3 regions of the Lysinibacillus sp. FW12 genome follow, and region 2 is predicted to be linked to each of the others. Evidence: a T-box and tRNA genes for the amino acid it is inferred to sense, from the RefSeq annotation. Region 2 holds a T-box; the other regions hold tRNA genes.
The links. A T-box is a leader RNA that pairs with one kind of tRNA and senses whether it is charged. The one in region 2 lies ahead of ileS (isoleucine--tRNA ligase), so its partner is inferred to be a tRNA-Ile.
Positions count from the first base shown of each region.

Region 1: it encodes a tRNA-Ile, which carries the amino acid that the T-box ahead of ileS (isoleucine--tRNA ligase) is inferred to sense. The anticodon was not compared.
Region 3: it encodes a tRNA-Ile, which carries the amino acid that the T-box ahead of ileS (isoleucine--tRNA ligase) is inferred to sense. The anticodon was not compared.

Region 1 is NZ_CP139094.1:1,167,510-1,170,758, reverse strand. It holds gene SJW71_RS06075 (FecCD family ABC transporter permease) at 1-234, shown strand, start outside; gene SJW71_RS06070 (ABC transporter ATP-binding protein) at 250-1,047, shown strand; tRNA gene SJW71_RS06065 (tRNA-Glu) at 1,180-1,251, opposite strand; tRNA gene SJW71_RS06060 (tRNA-Ser) at 1,254-1,344, opposite strand; tRNA gene SJW71_RS06055 (tRNA-Asn) at 1,355-1,431, opposite strand; tRNA gene SJW71_RS06050 (tRNA-Ile) at 1,436-1,512, opposite strand; tRNA gene SJW71_RS06045 (tRNA-Gly) at 1,514-1,587, opposite strand; tRNA gene SJW71_RS06040 (tRNA-Phe) at 1,593-1,668, opposite strand; tRNA gene SJW71_RS06035 (tRNA-Asp) at 1,727-1,802, opposite strand; tRNA gene SJW71_RS06030 (tRNA-Met) at 1,806-1,880, opposite strand; tRNA gene SJW71_RS06025 (tRNA-Ser) at 1,934-2,026, opposite strand; tRNA gene SJW71_RS06020 (tRNA-Ile) at 2,042-2,118, opposite strand; tRNA gene SJW71_RS06015 (tRNA-Met) at 2,126-2,199, opposite strand; tRNA gene SJW71_RS06010 (tRNA-Ala) at 2,226-2,301, opposite strand; tRNA gene SJW71_RS06005 (tRNA-Pro) at 2,316-2,392, opposite strand; tRNA gene SJW71_RS06000 (tRNA-Arg) at 2,403-2,479, opposite strand; tRNA gene SJW71_RS05995 (tRNA-Leu) at 2,488-2,576, opposite strand; tRNA gene SJW71_RS05990 (tRNA-Gly) at 2,582-2,656, opposite strand; tRNA gene SJW71_RS05985 (tRNA-Leu) at 2,693-2,777, opposite strand; tRNA gene SJW71_RS05980 (tRNA-Lys) at 2,795-2,870, opposite strand; tRNA gene SJW71_RS05975 (tRNA-Thr) at 2,878-2,953, opposite strand; tRNA gene SJW71_RS05970 (tRNA-Val) at 2,957-3,032, opposite strand; rRNA gene rrf (5S ribosomal RNA) at 3,043-3,158, opposite strand.
Region 2 is NZ_CP139094.1:3,721,758-3,725,006, reverse strand. It holds gene SJW71_RS19230 (RNA-binding protein) at 45-833, shown strand; gene SJW71_RS19225 (DivIVA domain-containing protein) at 929-1,453, shown strand; T-box leader at 1,535-1,759, shown strand; gene ileS (isoleucine--tRNA ligase) at 1,874-3,249, shown strand, end outside.
Region 3 is NZ_CP139094.1:1,160,427-1,163,675, reverse strand. It holds gene nadA (quinolinate synthase NadA) at 1-1,017, shown strand, start outside; gene SJW71_RS05940 (VOC family protein) at 1,227-1,643, shown strand; tRNA gene SJW71_RS05935 (tRNA-Glu) at 1,706-1,777, opposite strand; tRNA gene SJW71_RS05930 (tRNA-Ser) at 1,780-1,870, opposite strand; tRNA gene SJW71_RS05925 (tRNA-Asn) at 1,881-1,957, opposite strand; tRNA gene SJW71_RS05920 (tRNA-Ile) at 1,962-2,038, opposite strand; tRNA gene SJW71_RS05915 (tRNA-Gly) at 2,040-2,113, opposite strand; tRNA gene SJW71_RS05910 (tRNA-Phe) at 2,119-2,194, opposite strand; tRNA gene SJW71_RS05905 (tRNA-Asp) at 2,253-2,328, opposite strand; tRNA gene SJW71_RS05900 (tRNA-Met) at 2,332-2,406, opposite strand; tRNA gene SJW71_RS05895 (tRNA-Ser) at 2,460-2,552, opposite strand; tRNA gene SJW71_RS05890 (tRNA-Ile) at 2,568-2,644, opposite strand; tRNA gene SJW71_RS05885 (tRNA-Met) at 2,652-2,725, opposite strand; tRNA gene SJW71_RS05880 (tRNA-Ala) at 2,752-2,827, opposite strand; tRNA gene SJW71_RS05875 (tRNA-Pro) at 2,842-2,918, opposite strand; tRNA gene SJW71_RS05870 (tRNA-Arg) at 2,929-3,005, opposite strand; tRNA gene SJW71_RS05865 (tRNA-Leu) at 3,014-3,102, opposite strand; tRNA gene SJW71_RS05860 (tRNA-Gly) at 3,108-3,182, opposite strand; tRNA gene SJW71_RS05855 (tRNA-Leu) at 3,219-3,249, opposite strand, start outside.

The sequences.
Region 1 (3,249 bases), 2.0 Mb from region 2:
GGCGCCATTGGGTTTGTAGGATTAATGGCACCTCATATTGCACGACGCATTGTTGGTTCATCATTCGGTGTACTTATTCCAGCATCTGCAGCAATCGGAGCATTGCTTGTGATGATAGCAGATATTATTGGTCGTACTGCTTTTAGCCCGTTAGAAGTACCCGCTGGTGTCTTTACCGCTGCCATTGGTGCTCCCTATTTTATCTATTTACTATTTAGAAATCCTAATAAATAAAGGAGTCTATACTACATGACTGAATCGTTATTAACCAAATCCCTTACATTAAGTTATGGTGATTCCAATATTATCGAAGATCTCAATTTATCTATCCCTTTGAATGAAATTACTGTATTAATTGGAGCGAATGGCTGTGGTAAATCCACACTCCTACGCTCCATCGCTCGATTATTAAAACCTAAAAAAGGTTCCGTTCTATTAGATGGAGAGGATATTTTTAAATTATCAACAAAGCAGGTGGCTAGAAATCTTTCGATTCTTCCCCAATCCCCTGTTGCACCAGAAGGCCTAACTGTCCTACAGCTTGTGAAGCAAGGTCGCTATCCTTACCAAAGCTGGCGTCAACAGTGGACGGAAAAGGATGAAGAAATCGTATTAAATGCCTTAAGAGCAACAGGCACAGAGCATTTACAAGATAGACCAGTGGATGAGCTATCAGGAGGACAACGTCAACGTGCTTGGATTGCTATGACGCTTGCTCAAGATACGGATATTATTCTTTTGGACGAGCCTACGACATACTTAGATTTAACTCATCAGATAGAAGTTTTAGATTTATTGTACGAGTTAAACCAACAGCAAAAGCGAACGATTATTATGGTATTACATGATATTAATCTCGCATGTCGCTATGCCGATCATATTATTACTGTCCGTGATCGTGGTGTCTATCGTCAAGGTAAACCAGAAGAAATTATGACAACTGATTTAGTTAGTCATGTGTTTGACCTTGATTGCCAAATGACGACAGATCCAATATTTGGTACACCTCTATGCATTCCATATGGAAAAGGACGTAGAATTTCATAGCTTCTTAGTAAAATTAAAAGCCTACACAGATTAAACTATCCTGTGTAGGCTTTAATTTATGGTAGCTATATTATAAATCTATGACTAAAATTAAAAAGTGCAGTAGATGAAATTCATCTACTGCACTTAGTATGACCCGTACGGGATTCGAACCCGTGTTACCGCCGTGAAAGGGCGGTGTCTTAACCACTTGACCAACGGGCCAATGGCGGAGAAGGAGGGATTTGAACCCTCGCGCCGGTTACCCGACCTACACCCTTAGCAGGGGCGCCTCTTCAGCCTCTTGAGTACTTCCCCAAATAAAAAATGGCTCCGAAGGCAGGACTCGAACCTGCGACAACCTGATTAACAGTCAGGTGCTACTACCAACTGAGCTACTTCGGAATAATGGTGGGCCTAAATGGACTCGAACCATCGACCTCACGCTTATCAGGCGTGCGCTCTAACCAGCTGAGCTATAGGCCCTTGGAGCGGGTGATGGGAATCGAACCCACGACATCAGCTTGGAAGGCTGAGGTTTTACCATTAAACTACACCCGCATAAATGGTGGGTCAGGACGGAATCGAACCGCCGACACTTAGAGCTTCAATCTAATGCTCTACCAACTGAGCTACTGACCCATTTCGTCCATGCTAAGCTTGCTCACTCTTTTGCTTCTCATGTTTTTCATTATAATAATGGCGGTCCCGACCGGGATCGAACCGGCGATCTCCTGCGTGACAGGCAGGCATGTTAACCGCTACACCACGGGACCTTTTGGTTGCGGGGGCCGGATTTGAACCAACGACCTTCGGGTTATGAGCCCGACGAGCTACCACTGCTCCACCCCGCGATAATGATATTCTGTTTCGAGTTTTTAAAGCACCATTTATAAAAATTTAAAACTGGAGGAGGTAGAGGGATTCGAACCCCCGCGCGGTGTTACCCGCCTGTCGGTTTTCAAGACCGATCCCTTCAGCCAGACTTGGGTATACCTCCGTTACACTATATAAATGGTGGACCTTGCAGGACTCGAACCTGCGACCGGACGGTTATGAGCCGTCTGCTCTAACCAACTGAGCTAAAGGTCCTTTAAGATGGCGGCAGAGGGGATCGAACCCCCGACCTTACGGGTATGAACCGTACGCTCTAGCCAGCTGAGCTACGCCGCCAGGATCTTTATACTGGTTATTTACTATGGTGGAGCCTAGCGGGATCGAACCGCTGACCTCCTGCGTGCAAGGCAGGCGCTCTCCCAGCTGAGCTAAGGCCCCATAATTTTAGGAAATGGTCGGGAAGACAGGATTCGAACCTGCGACCCCTTGGTCCCAAACCAAGTGCTCTACCAAGCTGAGCTACTTCCCGTTCGTTCTTTTGGCGCGCCCGACAGGAGTCGAACCCATAACCTTCTGATCCGTAGTCAGACGCTCTATCCAATTGAGCTACGGGCGCATAATAAATGGTGCCGAGGACCGGAATCGAACCGGTACGGTAGTCACCTACCGCAGGATTTTAAGTCCTGTGCGTCTGCCAGTTCCGCCACCCCGGCACATTTGGAGCGGAAGACGAGGTTCGAACTCGCGACCCCCACCTTGGCAAGGTGGTGTTCTACCACTGAACTACTTCCGCATGTGCATAAGTTTTTTTATCTGGCAATGAAAATAATGGTGCGGGTGAAGGGAGTCGAACCCCCACGCCTTGCGGCGCTAGATCCTAAGTCTAGTGCGTCTGCCAATTCCGCCACACCCGCTTATTATTATTTCAAAATGGTGAGCCATGAAGGACTCGAACCTTCGACCCTCTGATTAAAAGTCAGATGCTCTACCAACTGAGCTAATGGCTCGAAAAAATGGTGCCGGCTATAGGAATCGAACCCACGACCTACTGATTACAAGTCAGTTGCTCTACCTGCTGAGCTAAACCGGCATATGGTGGAGGATGACGGGCTCGAACCGCCGACCCCCTGCTTGTAAGGCAGGTGCTCTCCCAGCTGAGCTAATCCTCCTGGGTATTATGCCTAGCGACGTCCTACTCTCACAGGGGGAAGCCCCCAACTACCATCGGCGCTAAAGAGCTTAACTTCCGTGTTCGGTATGGGAACGGGTGTGACCTCTTTGCCATCATCACTAGACTATTTTATGTATCTTGTTTTGAAGTTGTTTACCTGTCCTTCAAGACAAGAATTATTGTATAACGTTTTTTAACATTGTGCAATACTTTTT
Region 2 (3,249 bases):
ATCCAACAAAGCAAATAGGAACTAGTGAAAGAGGAGACAACAAGATGGAACACTTAATCCAGCATTTTCGAAAAGATGAGCAGCCTTTTATTGAACAAGTGCTAAGCTGGCAGCGTGAGGTAGAGGATCGCTATGCACCTAAGTTGACCGATTTTCTTGACCCAAGGCAACGTTTTATTGTGTCATCGGTTATTGGACAGGACGACACTCTAAAGACAGCTTGTTCAGGGCTATTTGATGGAGCAGAGAGGCAGCGTATGCTCATTTTCCCTGCGTACTATGAAGCTACAGATGAAGACTTTCAACTGACAGCCTTTACCATCCAGTATCCGACTAAATTTATTCAACTGCGTCATCCAGATGTTTTAGGGGCATTGTTATCATTAGGCTTAAACCGTAGTAAATTCGGTGATATTCGTGTCAATGAGCAGCAGGTGCAATTCGTTGTCGCACAGGAGGTAGCGGATTATGTCCGTTTACATTTAACGGGTATTGGTAAAGTAAAGGTACATGTAGAATCCCTAAAGGAAGACGCCCCACTGCTTATCAATGAGGAAGAGTGGTTTGAGGAAGCACATACAGTTTCTTCGATGCGTTTAGATGTGATCATTGCGACGATTTTAAATGTGTCACGCCAAAAGGCACAAGCATTAATTACTGGAAAAAAAGTGCGTGTCAATTGGACGGAGCGGGATACTGTCGCTTTTGAATTACAAGAGGGTGATATTTTATCGATACGTGGAAGCGGTCGTGTCAAAATTATTATGACAGAAGGCCGTACAAAAAAGGATAAAATCCGTCTACAAATCGGTCGATTGGCCCAAAAAAGCTGAAAGTGAAGTAAATTTCATTAATTTTTACTGCTAAGTTGTCGGAACAATTGTATAATAGAAACTACGAATGTACATGTAAAGGAGAGAAGGATTGTATGCCATTATCACCTATTGATATACATAATAAGGAGTTTACAAAAGCCTTCAGAGGTTATGCTGAAGATGAAGTAAATGAATTTTTAGATCAGATTATTAAAGACTACGAAATTTTGCTTAGGGAAAAAAAGGAAGTCGATAAGCAATTAGAAATGGCATTAGAACAAGCGAGGCATTTTAACTCCTTAGAAGAAACTTTGCAGAAATCTATTGTAGTAGCGCAAGAAGCTGCAGATGAAGTGCGAAGAAATTCACAAAAAGAGGCTAAACTCATTTTGAAAGAAGCAGAGAAAAATGCTGATCGAATTGTCAATGAAGCTTTAACGAAAGCTCGTAAGGTAACGATTGAAATTGATGAGCTAAAAAAACAATCTAAGGTTTTCCGTAATCGTTTTAAGATGCTTGTAGAGGCACAGCTTGACTTACTGAATGCAGATGACTGGGATCATTTGCTACAATACGATATTGATTTAACTGAAATTCAGGCGTCTGTTGAGGAAGCACAGGAGTCCGAAGATATGTAACTTTTCTTTTACAATTGAAACTTGACGCGATTGTATGAATTTCATATACTTTGTAATAGTAATTATTTTGAACAGATACGCATAGAGGCAGAGACGAAGACAGTATTTGTTAGGCGTAGTGAAGCGATTTGGGGACAGTGCGAGCCCAAACATGCAACTAACATTGAACATCACTTCTGAGCTAAATAGCTGAAAAAAGTAAGTTATTTCGTGTTGCACGACGTTAACGTGCTTGAAAGAGGTAGTACAATAATTTTTGTGCTACAAGTAGGGTGGTACCGCGAGTAGAAGCTTCTCGTCCCTTAGTGGGATTGAGGGCTTTTTTTATTTGTTTGCGAATCGTTTTAGCTGAATTTGCCAATAACTGTCCTATGTGAAAAATGTCTATTATGCCTGTGGAAAATAAAGGAGGAATTTTAAATGGTTGAATACAAAGATACATTATTAATGCCAAAAACAGATTTTCCAATGCGCGGAAATCTTCCAGCAAATGAGCCAAAAATGCAAGATAAATGGAATGACATGGATATTAACAAATTACAAATGGAACGTACTGAAGGTCGTCCAGAGTTTGTCCTACATGATGGTCCTCCATATGCAAATGGTGATATCCACATCGGCCATGCATTAAATAAAGTATTGAAAGATATGATTACACGTCACCGCTCCATGACTGGCTACCATGTTAATTATATTCCTGGTTGGGATACGCATGGTTTACCAATTGAGCAAGCATTGACAAACAAAGGTGTAAAGCGTAAAGAAATGTCAGTAGCAGCATTCCGCCAACTTTGTGAAGAATATGCGTATGAACAAATTGACAATCAACGTACGCAATTCCGACGTCTAGGCATTCGCGGTGATTGGGAAAATCCATATATTACATTGAAACCTGAATTTGAAGCACGTCAAATTGAAGTGTTTGGTAAAATGGCGGAAAAAGGTTACATCTATAAAGGGTTAAAACCAGTTTATTGGTCTCCATCTTCTGAATCTGCTTTGGCAGAAGCTGAAATTGAATACAAGGATATCAAATCACCATCGATTTATGTAAGCTTTGCTATTAAGGATGCGAAAGGTGTTGTTCCAGCAGATGCTAAATTTATCATTTGGACAACAACTCCTTGGACATTACCAGCAAACTTAGGGATTTCTTTGAACCCTGAATTTATCTATGTAGTAGTTGCTGTGGCAACTAAAAAATTCATTATCGCTAAAGAATTATTAGAGTCAGTGGCAACTGCTCTTGAATGGGAAAACTATGAGGTTGTTCAAGAAGTAAAAGGGGATGCGCTAGATCGTATTGTAGCCCATCATCCATTCTATGATCGAGAATCTCTTGTGATGGTTGGAGATCATGTTACTGCAGATGCGGGTACAGGTTGTGTTCATACAGCGCCAGGACACGGGGAAGATGATTATCATATTAGTAAACAATATGGCTTAGGCATTCTTAGTCCTCTTGATAATAGTGGCTGCTATACAGAAGAAGCACCTGGTTTTGAAGGCGTATTTTATAATGATGCCAATAAACTAGTAACAGAAAAACTTAAAGAAGTGGATGCATTAGAAAGTCTTAGTTTCATTACACACTCTTATCCACATGACTGGCGTACAAAAAAACCAGTTATTTATCGTGCGACACCACAATGGTTTGCATCTGTTGAAGCATTCCGTGGTGAGTTACTTGAGGCTGTTAAAGCAACAACATTCACACCAGCTTGGGGAGAAACACGCCTTTATAATATGATTCGTGACCGTGGAGACTGGGTAATTTCACGTCAACGTGCTTGGGG
Region 3 (3,249 bases), 2.0 Mb from region 2:
TTAGCAATAAAGAAAAAATTAGGCTCTAAACTTTTTATCCCAGGACACCATTATCAAAAAGATGAGGTTATTCAATTTGCTGATGCAACTGGTGATTCTCTACAACTAGCTCAATTATCTGCCGCTAATAAGGAGGCTGAACATATCGTATTTTGTGGTGTACATTTTATGGCAGAAACGGCAGACATGCTGACAATGAAACAGCAACATGTCTATTTACCAGATATGCGTGCAGGCTGTTCGATGGCTGATATGGCGAATATTTATCAAACAGAACAAGCATGGCCAATCCTTCAACAGCTCTTTGGCGATACGATTATTCCTCTAACTTATGTCAATTCAACCGCGGCCATTAAAGCCTTTACGGGACGACATGGTGGTGCCTGTGTTACATCATCGAATGCAAGGGAGCTTGTACAATGGGCATTTACACAAAAACAGCGTATTTTCTTTTTACCCGATCAACATTTAGGGAGAAATACCGCCTATGATTTAGGTATTCCCCTTGAAAATATGGCCGTTTGGAATCCTCATAAAAATATGCTCGAAACTAAGGAATCACTTGAAAACATCCAGGTTATTCTGTGGAAGGGTCATTGTTCTGTGCATGAGGGGTTTACAGTTCAACATACGGAAGTCATTCGCAAAGAACATCCCACAATGAGGATTATTGTTCATCCAGAATGTAGTCGTGAAGTTGTTGCAGCAGCTGATGATGCCGGCTCGACAAAATACATTATTGATACAATCAATCGAGCACCAAGCGGATCTGCATGGGCCATTGGAACAGAAATGAACCTTGTCAATCGTATCATTAAGCAACATCCAGATAAACATATTATTTCGCTAAATGAAAATTTTTGTCCTTGTCTAACTATGAACCGAATAGACCTTCCACATTTACTATGGAGTCTTGAAAGTATTGAACAGGGGCAACCTCATAACCGTATACAAGTAGATGAACATACTACCGCTGAAGCACTTAGCTCACTTGAAAGAATGCTTGTACGGGGGTAACAAGAAGAATTTTAAAAGCAGACATGTTGTTGTATCAATATTTCTGCTTTTTTTGTAAAGTTAAGGAGTTATGAAAAACGTCGTTCATTTTTTGATATGACTTATACTTTTTTGATTAAGGATGTTGGGAAATAAATGAAATCCATTTACTTGTAGAAATTGACATGGATTTATTTTCTATGATACTGTCGATTTGGAGGTGATAATCAATGGCTTTTCAATCGAAAAATATATTTATCAATTTACCAGTAAAAGATCTTAACAAATCAATCAACTTTTTTAAAGACTTAGGTTTTGAATTTAATCAACAATTTAGTGATGAAACAACAGCTTCAATGATTATTAGCGAAAATATCTTTGCATTAATAATGGTAGAAGAACGATTCAAAGGATTTACAAAGAAGGAGATTGCAGATACAGCTACTTCTGCAGAGGCGATATTATGTCTTTCCGCTGAAAACCGAGAACAAGTAGATCAATTAGTAAATAAAGCACTAGCCTCTGGTGGTAAACCTTACAGTGAACCACAAGATCACGGATTTATGTACGGCTGGGGATTCCAAGATGTAGATGGGCATATTTGGGAAGTAGTATATATGGATGAAAGCGCACTAAATAATGAGTAATTATATATCTATCTAAATATAAAAAAAACAGTAGCTGCAAATGCAGTTACTGTTTTTTAGTATGACCCGTACGGGATTCGAACCCGTGTTACCGCCGTGAAAGGGCGGTGTCTTAACCACTTGACCAACGGGCCAATGGCGGAGAAGGAGGGATTTGAACCCTCGCGCCGGTTACCCGACCTACACCCTTAGCAGGGGCGCCTCTTCAGCCTCTTGAGTACTTCCCCAAATAAAAAATGGCTCCGAAGGCAGGACTCGAACCTGCGACAACCTGATTAACAGTCAGGTGCTACTACCAACTGAGCTACTTCGGAATAATGGTGGGCCTAAATGGACTCGAACCATCGACCTCACGCTTATCAGGCGTGCGCTCTAACCAGCTGAGCTATAGGCCCTTGGAGCGGGTGATGGGAATCGAACCCACGACATCAGCTTGGAAGGCTGAGGTTTTACCATTAAACTACACCCGCATAAATGGTGGGTCAGGACGGAATCGAACCGCCGACACTTAGAGCTTCAATCTAATGCTCTACCAACTGAGCTACTGACCCATTTCGTCCATGCTAAGCTTGCTCACTCTTTTGCTTCTCATGTTTTTCATTATAATAATGGCGGTCCCGACCGGGATCGAACCGGCGATCTCCTGCGTGACAGGCAGGCATGTTAACCGCTACACCACGGGACCTTTTGGTTGCGGGGGCCGGATTTGAACCAACGACCTTCGGGTTATGAGCCCGACGAGCTACCACTGCTCCACCCCGCGATAATGATATTCTGTTTCGAGTTTTTAAAGCACCATTTATAAAAATTTAAAACTGGAGGAGGTAGAGGGATTCGAACCCCCGCGCGGTGTTACCCGCCTGTCGGTTTTCAAGACCGATCCCTTCAGCCAGACTTGGGTATACCTCCGTTACACTATATAAATGGTGGACCTTGCAGGACTCGAACCTGCGACCGGACGGTTATGAGCCGTCTGCTCTAACCAACTGAGCTAAAGGTCCTTTAAGATGGCGGCAGAGGGGATCGAACCCCCGACCTTACGGGTATGAACCGTACGCTCTAGCCAGCTGAGCTACGCCGCCAGGATCTTTATACTGGTTATTTACTATGGTGGAGCCTAGCGGGATCGAACCGCTGACCTCCTGCGTGCAAGGCAGGCGCTCTCCCAGCTGAGCTAAGGCCCCATAATTTTAGGAAATGGTCGGGAAGACAGGATTCGAACCTGCGACCCCTTGGTCCCAAACCAAGTGCTCTACCAAGCTGAGCTACTTCCCGTTCGTTCTTTTGGCGCGCCCGACAGGAGTCGAACCCATAACCTTCTGATCCGTAGTCAGACGCTCTATCCAATTGAGCTACGGGCGCATAATAAATGGTGCCGAGGACCGGAATCGAACCGGTACGGTAGTCACCTACCGCAGGATTTTAAGTCCTGTGCGTCTGCCAGTTCCGCCACCCCGGCACATTTGGAGCGGAAGACGAGGTTCGAACTCGCGACCCCCACCTTGGCAAGGTGGTGTTCTACCACTGAACTACTTCCGCATGTGCATAAGTTTTTTTATCTGGCAATGAAAATAATGGTGCGGGTGAAGGGAGTCGAACCCCCACG